Regions from separate parts of the Marinobacter qingdaonensis genome, predicted to be linked through region 1. Evidence: predicted binding sites of a transcription regulator. Region 1 holds the regulator's gene; the other holds the start of a gene.
The links. Region 1 encodes FliA, which starts transcription of late flagellar genes. Its sites were predicted from a motif close to CTAAAGTTTNNNNNNNNNNNGCCGNTAA; they were not measured.

Region 1 (5,525 bases):
TGTTCATGATGTCGTCCAGGCGCTTGGTGTCGACCCGCACGGTGGTTTCGGCGGCCGGCGCCGCGTCCCGGGCCGGTGCCGCCGACTTGGCAGCGGGCTTGGGCTCGGGCGCCGGTGTCGCCGGCTCGGCTTTTTTCGGCTCGGGCTGCTTGGGTTCCGGTGCCGGTGCGCTGGCGGCGGGCTCGGGCTCGGCCTTGGCCGTGTCGGCGCCCGTGGGGCCACCGCCCTTGCCGTGCAGCTCGTCCAGCAGCTTCTCAAATTCGTCGTCGGTGATCAGGTCATCGCCGCCGGCCTGGGCCGGCTGGCCGGCGCTGGCCGGGACCGACTCGGGCGCACTGGCGCTGGATCCGGCCGCGTCCTCGGACGCAGGCGCGCCAGCAAACTGGCCTTTGCCGTGCAGCTGGTCAAGCAGCGCTTCGAATTCGTCGTCGGTGATGTCGTCGCCCGCCCCGGCGTCCGCGCCCTGGTCGGCACCGGTCGGGGCCGGCTCGGAGGATGATTCGGTCTGGGCAGGGCCGGCGCCGGGTGCGCCGTCGTGCAGGGCGTCCAGCAACTGTTCAAATTCGTCGTCGGTGATGTAACCCCCGTCGTCGCCGTCGGCCACCGGCTCGGCACTGACGGGTGCCGCGGGCTGGGCCACCGGGGACTCGCTGGCCGGTTCCGCCAGGGCATCCAGAGAGACAATCAGGGAGTCCGGGGCGGGAGTCAGTTCCTCCCGGTTGCGGACCTGATCAAACATGGCGTTGACGTGGTCCAGGGCCTCAAGCACCACGTCCATCAGTTCCGAGTCCACCTTGCGCTTGTGGTTGCGCAGGGTGTCGAACACGTTTTCCGCGGAATGGCAGCAGTTCACCAGGGCTTCCAGCTGCAGGAAGCCGGCGCCCCCCTTGACCGTATGGAAACCCCGGAAGATGGCGTTGAGCAGATCGCTGTCGTCCGGATTTTGCTCAAGATCTACCAGCTGTTCGGACAGCTTTTCGAGAATCTCGCCTGCTTCGACCACGAAGTCCTGCAGAATCTCTTCATCAGCATCAAACGCCATGCGTCATCCTCATTTATTCAGAAACCGAGACTGGACAACAGGTCGTCGACATCGTCCTGTCCCGAGACTACATCTTCACGTTCGTTGGCCTTGATCTGTGGCCCGACGCCCTGCTCGGCCGATACCTCGGACTCTTCGATCTGGTGCACCGTGCCGGTGAGCTGGTCGACATGACTGGCCATCACCACGAGGCTGAGCATCTGCTCCTCCACCTCTTTCACCAGGGCCGTGACCTTCTGGATCACCTGGCCGGTGAGGTCCTGGAAATCCTGGGCCAACAAGATCTCGGACAGGTTGTTGTACATGGTGCCCGCATCGGTCGACAGGGACTCGAAGAAGCGATCGATGCGACCGTACAGTTCGCGGAACTCGGCCGGCTGCATTTCGCGTCGGCGCAGCCGGTGCCACTCGTCCCGCAGGGCGGTTGCCTCGTCCCGGACCTCGTGCGCCACCGGCATGGTCTCTTCCACCAGATCCATGGTGCGGTTGGCGGCCTGGCTGGTCATCTGCACCACGTACTCCAGACGATCCGAGGCGTCGCTCATTTTCGACAGGGCTTCCTGCTGTTCGGCGCTGCGCGGGTCAATCTGGAAGTTGCGAATGGCTTCGTGGAGGCTCCGGGTCAGACGCCCCACTTCGCGGTAGAGACTCTGGTCCCTGACCTCACTCAGTTCGTTGATCACGGTCATGGCCTGGGCAAAGTCCCCGGCCTGGACACTATCGGCCAGCTCCGCACTCTGACGCTGGAGCTTTTCCGTCACCTCCGGATCGAGGCTTCGATGGTTCTTGCTGGTATCGCTCATGAGAGCCATCCGACCTCTGGTTACTGGATGCGTTCGAAGATTTTCTCGATCTTTTCCTTGAGCACGGCGGCGGTGAACGGCTTGACCACGTAGCCGTTGACGCCGGCCTGGGCGGCCGCCACGATCTGGTCACGCTTGGCTTCCGCGGTCACCATCAGAACCGGCAGGGTCTTCAGGCTCTCGTCGGCACGCACGGCCTTGAGCAGGTCGAACCCGGACATCCCCGGCATGTTCCAGTCGGTGACCAGAAAATCGTACTTGCCGCTCTTCAGCATCGGCAGTGCGGTGTTGCCGTCATCCGCCTCATCGGTGTTGCTGAAACCCAGATCACGCAGCAGGTTCTTGATGATCCGTCGCATCGTGGAAAAGTCGTCCACGATGAGGATTTTCATGTTCTTGTCCAATGGGACCTCCAGTTAGTAACACCCGGAATTCGTTTGACCTTTAAGCACAACATCTAGCAGGCCGCGGTTTTGACCACTTATTGTCTGTTCTTTGCTGTCCATGTAAAGCATCGGTTACCAAAAACTACAGAGCTCCATGAACGGGACACACGGGCGGCAAACCTAGTCGTCGGTGTCCTGGCGCCAGCCGGCCAGTCGCCCCCGCAACCGTAATGCCGCCTGACTGTGAATCTGGCTGACCCTGCTTTCACTCACCCCAAGCACCGCCCCGATTTCTTTCAGGTTCAGTTCTTCCTGGTAGTACAGGCTCAGCACCAGTTTTTCCCGCTCCGGCAGGTCTTCGATCGCCTCGGCCAGATTGCGCCGGAAGGCGTCAGACGCCAGGCCATCGAGCGGATTATCACTGGCCTCTGCCTCTTCTATCGGCAGCTCTCCGGATTCATTAAGCTCATCGAGGCTAAAAAGTCGTCCGCTGTTGGCATCGGACAGGGAGGCGTGGTACTCGGACAGCTCTATGCCCAGCTCCTCGGCCACCTCGTGGTCCTGGGCTTCACGGCCGAGACGATCCTCGACCGCCTTGATGGCCTGGGAGATGCGGCGGGCGTTGCGGTGAACCGACCTGGGCACCCAGTCGCCCTTGCGGATTTCATCGACCATGGCGCCGCGGATGCGGATACCGGCGTAGGTTTCGAAGGTGGCACCCTTGGTGGAGCTGTAGCGTTGGGCCGCCTCGAGCAGACCGATCATGCCGGCCTGCATCAGGTCTTCCAGCTGCACGGAGGCCGGCAGCCGGGCCATCAGATGGAGGGCTATTTTCTTGACCAGCGGGGCGTGCTCCTCAATCAGCTGAGCAGCGCCGGTCGTGCCAGATTGCTGGTAGATTCCCAGATTTTTCGCCAATGTCATGTATCCGGTGTTGTTTTGACTGGATCAGATTCAGACTTCGACGAGCCGCTCCACGAAGAATTCGAGATGCCCGCGAGGCGAGGAAGGCAGCGGCCAGTTGTCCACTTTGTCCGCCAGCGCCTTGATTGCCAGCGATGCCTTGGCCCGGGGGTAGGCATCGAGCACGGCGCGCTGGCGCTGCACGGATTTCTTGACGGCTTCGTCGTAGGGCACCATGCCCACGTACTGCAGGGCCACGTCCAAAAAGCGCTCGGTGACCCGGGCCAGCTTCTCGAACAGGTGCCGCCCCTCCTGCTCGTTGCGCACCTGGTTGGCCAGGATGCGAAAACGGTTGGTGCCGTACTCGCGGTTCATCAGCTTGATCAGGGCGTAGGCGTCGGTGATCGAAGTCGGCTCGTCACAGACCACGAACAGCAACTCCTGGGAGGCGCGCAGGAAGCTGACCACCGATTCCGAGATGCCGGCGGCGGTATCGACGATGAGCACGTCAATCTGGTCGCCCAGCTCACTGAAGGCGTTGATCAGGCCGGCGTGTTCCATGGCGCTCAGATGGGTCATGCGCTGGGTACCGGACGACGCCGGCACAATCTTGATGCCACCCGGGCCGTCGACCAGAACGTCTTTCAGGTCGCACTCGCCCGAGAGCACATCGGAAATGTTGCGGTTGGCGGTTATGCCGAGCAGAACATCGATGTTGGCCAGCCCAAGGTCGGCGTCCAGGATCACCACGCGCCGACCTTTCTGCGCCAGGGCGATGCCCAGGTTGACCGACACGTTACTTTTGCCGACCCCACCTTTACCGCCGGAAACCGCAATCACCTGTACCGGATTTGCTCTGCTCATGTTAATTCGTGTCTCTCGCCAATTGTTCCGAGGGCTCGTCTTATTATTAACGGCGCCGGTTGTGCACGCCGGATACTCCATCATCCGGTACGGGTGTGTCCAGCTCAGGCCCCCTCGGCAACCGATTGCTGTTGCTGCAGGCTCTTCAGGCGCTCAACCGCCAACCGTACCAGGGGAACTGCGTCTGCGTGATGCAGGTCCTCGGGGATTTTCTGACCGTCCGTGTAGTAGGCCACCGGCAACGCGGTTTCCATCACAAACCCCAAGGATTCGCCAAGTGTCAGGGCTTCGTCAATCTTTGTCATCACGCAGCCCGAAAGATTAGCCATCTTATAGCAATGCCACACGGATTTCATGATGCGCGGCTGGCTGGTGGCGGACACCACCAGGTGGGTCCGGATCTGGTGGTGACTGCGCGCCAGCTCGGACAATTGCTCCTGGTAGCCACGGTCGGAGCTGGTCAGGCCGGCGGTGTCGATCAGTACCAGGTGCCGGTCGGACAGCTCGTCCAGGATGTCGTCCAGGGTGTGGCTCTCGTCCACCACCCGCACCGGCACATTCAGGATGCGACCGAACACGAACAACTGCTCGTGGGCGGCGACCCGGTAGCGGTCGGTGGTCACCAGGGCCAGGGAGTCGGCGCCGTGCTTGAGCACGTACCGGGCCGCCAGCTTGCCGATGGTGGTGGTCTTGCCGGAGCCGGTCGGGCCCACCAGGGCGTAGACGCCGCCCTCATCCAGCCATTCCTGGCGCGAGGTGCGAACCCCGGTGGCGAGCATCTTCAAAGCCTGTTTCCAGCCGTCCTCCAGCCGCCCGCCCTGATGCCGACGGGACAGTGAGCCGGCCAGGTCGCTGCTCAGACCAAACTCCTGCAGCCGTTCGGCCAGGCGTTGCTGTACGGCGGAGCCGGCGGGCTTGGCGGCCTCGGCACCCTGGGCGCTCATCAAGTCACGCAGCGAACTGATCTCCGCCCGCATCTGGGCCAGTTCATCGGAATAGCCCTTGGTTACGGGCGCGGGCGCCGGCTCAACGGCCTCGGTCACGGCGGCCTCATGGAGCTCGGCAAACGAGGCCTCGGCGTAGCTCGCGCCCTGGCTTGCCCGCTTCTCCCGCACTTCGCGGATACGATCCCGGGACCGGCTAAGCTCGTCCTCGAGCCGGCGATGCTGGTCGGCCTGCATCTCAGCCAGGCGGGAGCCATTGGTGGCGGTTTCGGCCTGCTCACCCAGACGCTGGCGCGCCATGTTCTCGTCGTAGTCCAGGGCCGTCACGATTTCGACGCCGCCGTCCACCCGACGATTGGAAAGAATCACGGCATCGGGTCCCATCTGCTCACTGACCTGCTTCAGGGCCTCCGCCATGCTCTGAGCAAAAAACCGTTTTACTTTCATCTTGCCTCTTCCTCCACCGGCGGTGCCGCTCGGGCGCCGGTCGCGTTATGTTCGGTTCCGTTACTGGCCAACGGACGCCACGATCGTGATCTGTTTGTTATCCGGGATTTCCTGGTAGGAGAGCACGTGCAGGCGC
Region 2 (5,525 bases), 340 kb from region 1:
AGTGAACCGTGTACGAGACCAGCGCCGTGGTGAATCGGGCCAGGCGGGGCCTGTTTGCCGCCATCGACGCCAATGTCTTTTACCGCGCCTACGACCCCTCGTTCGATCATAAAACCGCCGAGCGGGTCCGGCTCATTTCCCGGGTTCGGCAGGGTTTGAAGCGGGACGAATTCACCCTCTACTACCAACCGAAGATCTGCCTGAAAACCGGTCGCCACGCCGGCGGCGAGGGCCTGCTGCGCTGGATCAACAAAGACGGTTCGATCATTTCACCGGGGTCGTTCATGCCCAAGCTCGAAAATACGACCCTGATCGATCCGGTCACCCGGTTTGTCGTGGAGAAAGCCTGCAAGGACGTCAAGAATTACCGATTGGCACCGGTCAGCATCAACTTCTCGGCCAAGAACCTCATGGACGACGAACTGGTGCACAAGATGGGGCGCTTCGTGAAATCCCACGGCGTGGACCCGGCAATGCTGGAGGTGGAGATCACCGAGGGTGCCCTCATCCGCGACCCCGCCCACGCCAAAGTCGCAATACAGAGCCTGATCGACCAGGGTTTCCTGGTCAGCCTCGACGATTTCGGGACCGGTTATTCCTCGTTCCAGTACCTGTCACAACTGCCCCTGTCCGGCCTGAAGATCGACCGGGCGTTCGTCGCCAACCTGCCCTACAGTCCCCATGCCCGGACCGTCATCAAGTCCATGGTTGAGATTGCCCAGGCGCTCAGCCTGACAGTCACCGTGGAGGGGATCGAAACCAGGGAACAGCACGACATCGTGTCGGGGCTGGGCGCCGATTACGTTCAGGGTTATTACTACGCCCGGCCCCTGCCAATTGCGGACTACCGGCAATGGCAGTGCCCCGCGGACCTGGCACCGGTCATGCGCTAGCCCGGCGCCTACACCCGGCGCCGGGGACGCGTCCGGCGCGGGGTGCGCTCCGCTTACACAGATTTGCCTTCGTTCAGGGCCAGTGCCCCTTTCACGATCCGGTAGATGATCCAGATGGAAATGCCCAGCAGGATGAACCAGCCGATGATCAGCGGTGTGGTGATGATGCCGATCACGGTCCACAGCAGACCGATCCAGAAGGTGCGGATCTGCCAGCGGAAGTGGCGTTCGATCCAGGTGTTGCGGACATCGTCGAGCTTGACGTAATTGATGATCACGCCGGCCAGGCCGGTAATGCCGCCGACGAAGAACGACAGCGCCTGGAGGATGTAGACCAGGACCGCCAGATTGCGCGCGGGGTCGGAACGCTGGGCGATAGGATCGGGGGTGGCGGGAATGTGTTCCTGCTCGGCCAAGGGAAATCTCCTTTCAAATGTGCCGATTCAGTCTACCATAGGCCACCGGCCCCGCCAGGCGGGGCCTATCCGTGGTTGTTCGGACGATAGCCCAGGCGGAAGCCACCCCAGTGCTTGCCCTTGACGTAGATGGGCACCGACAGGTCGTGCATGATCTCGCCGGTGTCACGCCGGTAGGTCTGCAGCAGCATGTCCTGGGTGTGGCTGCCACACCGGATGCCGGTGCGATCGTTGAACAGTCGCTTGCTGCGGCTCTTGACCAGGTCGACCTTGGCGTCGCCGGTCTGGTCGTGGGCAAACTCCCGGTTGTGAGTGGGCACATAGCCGTCGGGCGCGGCGCAGATGGCAAACACCAGGGCCCGATGCGAGTCTTTGACCGATTCCTGTATCGACGGCAAGGCCCTATCGGTAAAGTCATCAAAGCTGCTGGCGTACTTGGGCGGCAGGGTGTTGGCGATCTTGTCCCGCTTCCTGTCGAACAGCGCCTGCTCGCCGATTGCGCCCTCCCCGATCGCCTGCTCGAACAGCTGGCCAATCCGGTCGGCGCCGGCCCTGGCCTGCTCGTAGAAGAACCGGTGGTAGCTGGCGTCGCTGTGCAAGGCAAAGGCGGCATTGGCGCCTTCGGCCAGCTCCATGAGAGTGGCGGCCTGCTCGGCCAGTGCCGCGACACTGCTGTCGCTTTCCTCCAGTTCACCCTTCACGGTCTCGATGCCGGCAAACACCTGCTCCAGACTTTGCTCGTTGCTCCGATCGCTTTCGGCAATCGACGCCACCTGCTGCTGCACCCGGTCCGACTGATCGCGGATCTGGTCCAGACGCTCGCCCACACTTTCCACCGAGGTCAGACCGTCCTCCACACTGCGGGCCAGGTCTTCGATACGGCTGACGATCTGCTGGGTGCCCGAGCGGATTTCCTGCAGGGTTTCCGCCACCTCGCTGGTGGCCTCGGCGGTGCGGCCCGCCAGTTGGCGAACCTCATCGGCAACCACGGCAAAGCCCCGGCCCTGCTCGCCGGCCCGGGCCGCTTCGATGGCGGCATTCAGGGCCAGCAGGTTGGTCTGTTCGGCGATGCCCTGGATGGTGCTGGTCACGCCCTGGATCTTCTCGGACTTGTCGTTCAGGGCCTGGATCAGCTTCAGGTTCTCGCCCGATTGCTGGTGCACCACCCGGACCCGATCGATGGCGTCCATCAGTGCCTGACGCCCCTCGGCACTGGTGACGCTGGCCTGGTGCGCCATGGTGGCGGCATCGGTGGCCTGGGCCGAGGAAGCCCGCACGTTCTCGGTAATCTGGCCGGCGTACTCGGCGATCTGAGCCGTCTCCTGGACCTGCCGGTCGAGCCGGAGCTTGAGCTGATCGGCGGCGAAGGACACCTGGGCGGCGGAAATCGCGTTCTGGTCGGCGCTGCCGGAGAGTGTGGCCACCAGCGCCCGGCCCGCCTCGGCGTCGGCCAGCACCTGGGCGCACTGGCGGCGGAGCGGGTGATCCGCATCCAGGCTGTGGTCGTTGAGGCCGCGAATGCCGCGCTCGATGGGCTCCAGCACCCGGACAATGAAATACCCCAATGCCAGCGCCAGGCCCGCCAGCAGGCCAATGAGCACCGATCCCGGATCCAGACCTAGCATGGGTGCCCCCAGGGTTGCGGCGACCGCCACTGCGAGCGCAAGCGCCAGTCCCAAAAGAATCGTCGAACGATCAAGCAATGCCATAACAACCTCTCGACCTTTGTTGTTGGTGTGGTCATGTGTCAGCTCGAGGCCATCAAGGAGATTAATGAATCAGACTGGGTGAGGAACTCCTACTTTAGTTCACTCTTTCTGGCTATCGGCCAGGGTGGGAAATCCTGAACCCAAAAAGCCGCACCGCCGACCGGCTCCCTGATGGAACCGGCCGGCGGCGCGGCCTTCAAGAGTGCTATGCCAATCAGGCGCCGACCACGCCTCCGTCATCACGGGTGACGATCACCGTCGCATCGCGCGGGTGATCGCCCTCGGTGCCGAACGGCCAGTCGACCTCGGGGTGCTGGATATTGACGAACATTGTCTTCACGTCTGGGGTGGTGACCACACCGGTGACCTCACAGCCGACCGGGCCCACGAAGAAACGCTTGATCTCACGGGTAACCGGGTTGGCCGCCAGCATCATGTTGTTCTGGTAGGGCGCGGCGTCCGAGCCGTCGGTCTGGATCCAGAGCCGGCCGTTGTAGTCGAACCACAGGCCATCCGGGCTGTTGAAGATGTTGTCGTCGTCCAGAGTCACCACGGCCTCGCCGTCGACCACGGTTTCGGTGCCCTGCTCGCCGGCAAAGACAAAGATGTCCCAGTCGAAGCTGGTGGCCGCATGGTCGCCACCGGCTTCGCTCCAGCGGATGATGTGGCCGGTGCGGTTTTCCGCGATCGGGTTGGCGGCGTCGGTCTGCCCCTCGGTGCGCTGGGAGTTGTTGGTCAGGGTGAAATAGACCTCACCGGTGTTCGGGTCCACCGCGCCCCACTCCGGGCGGTCCATGGGCGTGGCGCCGGCGATGTCGGCGGCCAGGCGGGTGTTGAGCAGCACGTCGGCCTGGTCGGCGAATCCGGTGAAGTTGATGTCGCCCACCATGGAGCCATTCGCGGCCGTCACCTTGGCGGCAAAATCGTCGTCCTCGAGAGACAGCGACAGCCACTCACCGGTGCCGTCGTCGTTGAACCTGGCCACGTACAGGGTGCCCTCGTCCAGCAGGTAACCACCGGCGGTTGCCGCCGAATAGGGCTGAGAAGAAACGAACTTGTAGATGTACTCGAACCGGGAATCGTCGCCGGAGTAGCACACCACCGGCTTGCCCTCGACGGCCGGGGCGAAGATCACGCCTTCGTGGCCGAACCGGCCCAGGGCGGTGCGCTTCTGGGGCTTAGCTTCCGGGGTGAACGGGTCGATTTCCACCATGTAACCGTAGGTGTTGGCTTCGTTGCGGTAGTCGGTATCCGGATCACCAAGACCGGGGGTGACGTCAAAGCGCACGTAGGCGTCGGCGCCGCCTGCAGCCAGCTCCCAGTCGTACCGGCTGGAACTGCCAACGCCATGGCGGGTCTGCTCCCGCGGCGGGTTGACCTCGCTGTTGGCGAAATAGCCGTGCCAGTTTTCCTCGGCCGCCAGGTAGGTGCCCCAGGGGGTCGGACCCATGGAGCAGTTATTCAGGGTACCCCGGGTCTCGGTGGCGCTTGGGCTGAATCGGGTGACCAACTTGCAATAGCCGCGCAGCGGGCCGCGGATGTCCATCTCGGTACCGCCGGTGATCCGGCGATTGAACGGACTGCCGAACACCAGGTCCCAGGTGCCGTTGCTGTCCTGCTTGATGTGCACCACGGACACGCCATGGGCGGCAATTTCCTTGCGCACCTCGTCTTCCGGGCGAACGCCAAGGTTATCGGCGGCGGCGGTGGCGCCATTCGGATGCAGGGCGTCCTGATTGATGTACTCGTGGTTCATCACCAACAGGCCTTCGGTGGAGCTGTTGCCACCGGCCTTCTGGTCAATGGGGAAGAAATGCAGGCCATCGTGGTGCATGCCCACCTGCTGCTCCTGCTCGGCACCGGTGTTGGAGGCGTCGGCCTGGAATTCCGGGTAGGCGCCGGTGATGGGCGTGCCCCAGGGCAGGAACGGCACGGCCGAGTAGCCCTCGGGCACCACCACCTGGTTGGCGGTGGACACCGGAATGGCCTTGAAGCCGAGTTCGGTGGCGGCGCTGGCCGAGCCGCCGCTGCTGTCGGCGCTGTCGGCGGCGTCATCGTCGTCATCGCTGGAGCAGCCCACCAGGGTCACCCCCATGAGGCTGGCGAGGGCGGCACCCACGGTGCCCTTCATCACCGAGCGGCGCTGCAGGCGCGCGGCCAGGACTTCGTGGAACGGATGGTTGCCGGAACGGTTGACCACGGGTTCGTAGTTGGGATCCAGGTAGTTCGGATCCAGGTCGTGCTTGGCCATGTCTCTCTCCCTGTTATTTGGGGTGTCACGTAAGGAGAGGTCAGTGTCGACGGGAAATGTGACAATCGGCGGTCGTGGTCAAGACAGATGGGTTAACGTTTGATGACACCGGTCGCAGTTGACGACAGGGTCACAGTTCCGGCGCGGCGGCCCCGCGCCGGACTCTGGAAAGCGGCTTACTGGGTCATTTCCTCGTAGCCTTCTTCCATGGCTTCACCCGCCTCTTCCGCGGCTTCGCCGATTTCCTCGGCGGTGT

Region 2: a site for FliA is predicted at 3,131-3,158, ahead of U5822_RS11210 (methyl-accepting chemotaxis protein). Genes of this name have one in related genera too.

The regions. Positions count from the first base shown of each region.
Region 1 is NZ_JAYDCJ010000003.1:2,074,630-2,080,154, reverse strand. It holds gene U5822_RS12760 (chemotaxis protein CheA) at 1-1,042, opposite strand, end outside; gene U5822_RS12755 (protein phosphatase CheZ) at 1,060-1,845, opposite strand; gene cheY (chemotaxis response regulator CheY) at 1,866-2,249, opposite strand; gene U5822_RS12745 (RNA polymerase sigma factor FliA) at 2,412-3,155, opposite strand; gene U5822_RS12740 (MinD/ParA family protein) at 3,186-3,998, opposite strand; gene flhF (flagellar biosynthesis GTPase FlhF) at 4,103-5,389, opposite strand; gene flhA (flagellar biosynthesis protein FlhA) at 5,450-5,525, opposite strand, start outside.
Region 2 is NZ_JAYDCJ010000003.1:1,734,649-1,740,173, reverse strand. It holds gene U5822_RS11225 (GGDEF domain-containing protein) at 1-5, shown strand, start outside; gene U5822_RS11220 (EAL domain-containing protein) at 9-893, shown strand; gene U5822_RS11215 (DUF4870 family protein) at 947-1,309, opposite strand; gene U5822_RS11210 (methyl-accepting chemotaxis protein) at 1,375-3,018, opposite strand; gene U5822_RS11205 (PhoX family protein) at 3,233-5,269, opposite strand; gene U5822_RS11200 (hypothetical protein) at 5,446-5,525, opposite strand, start outside.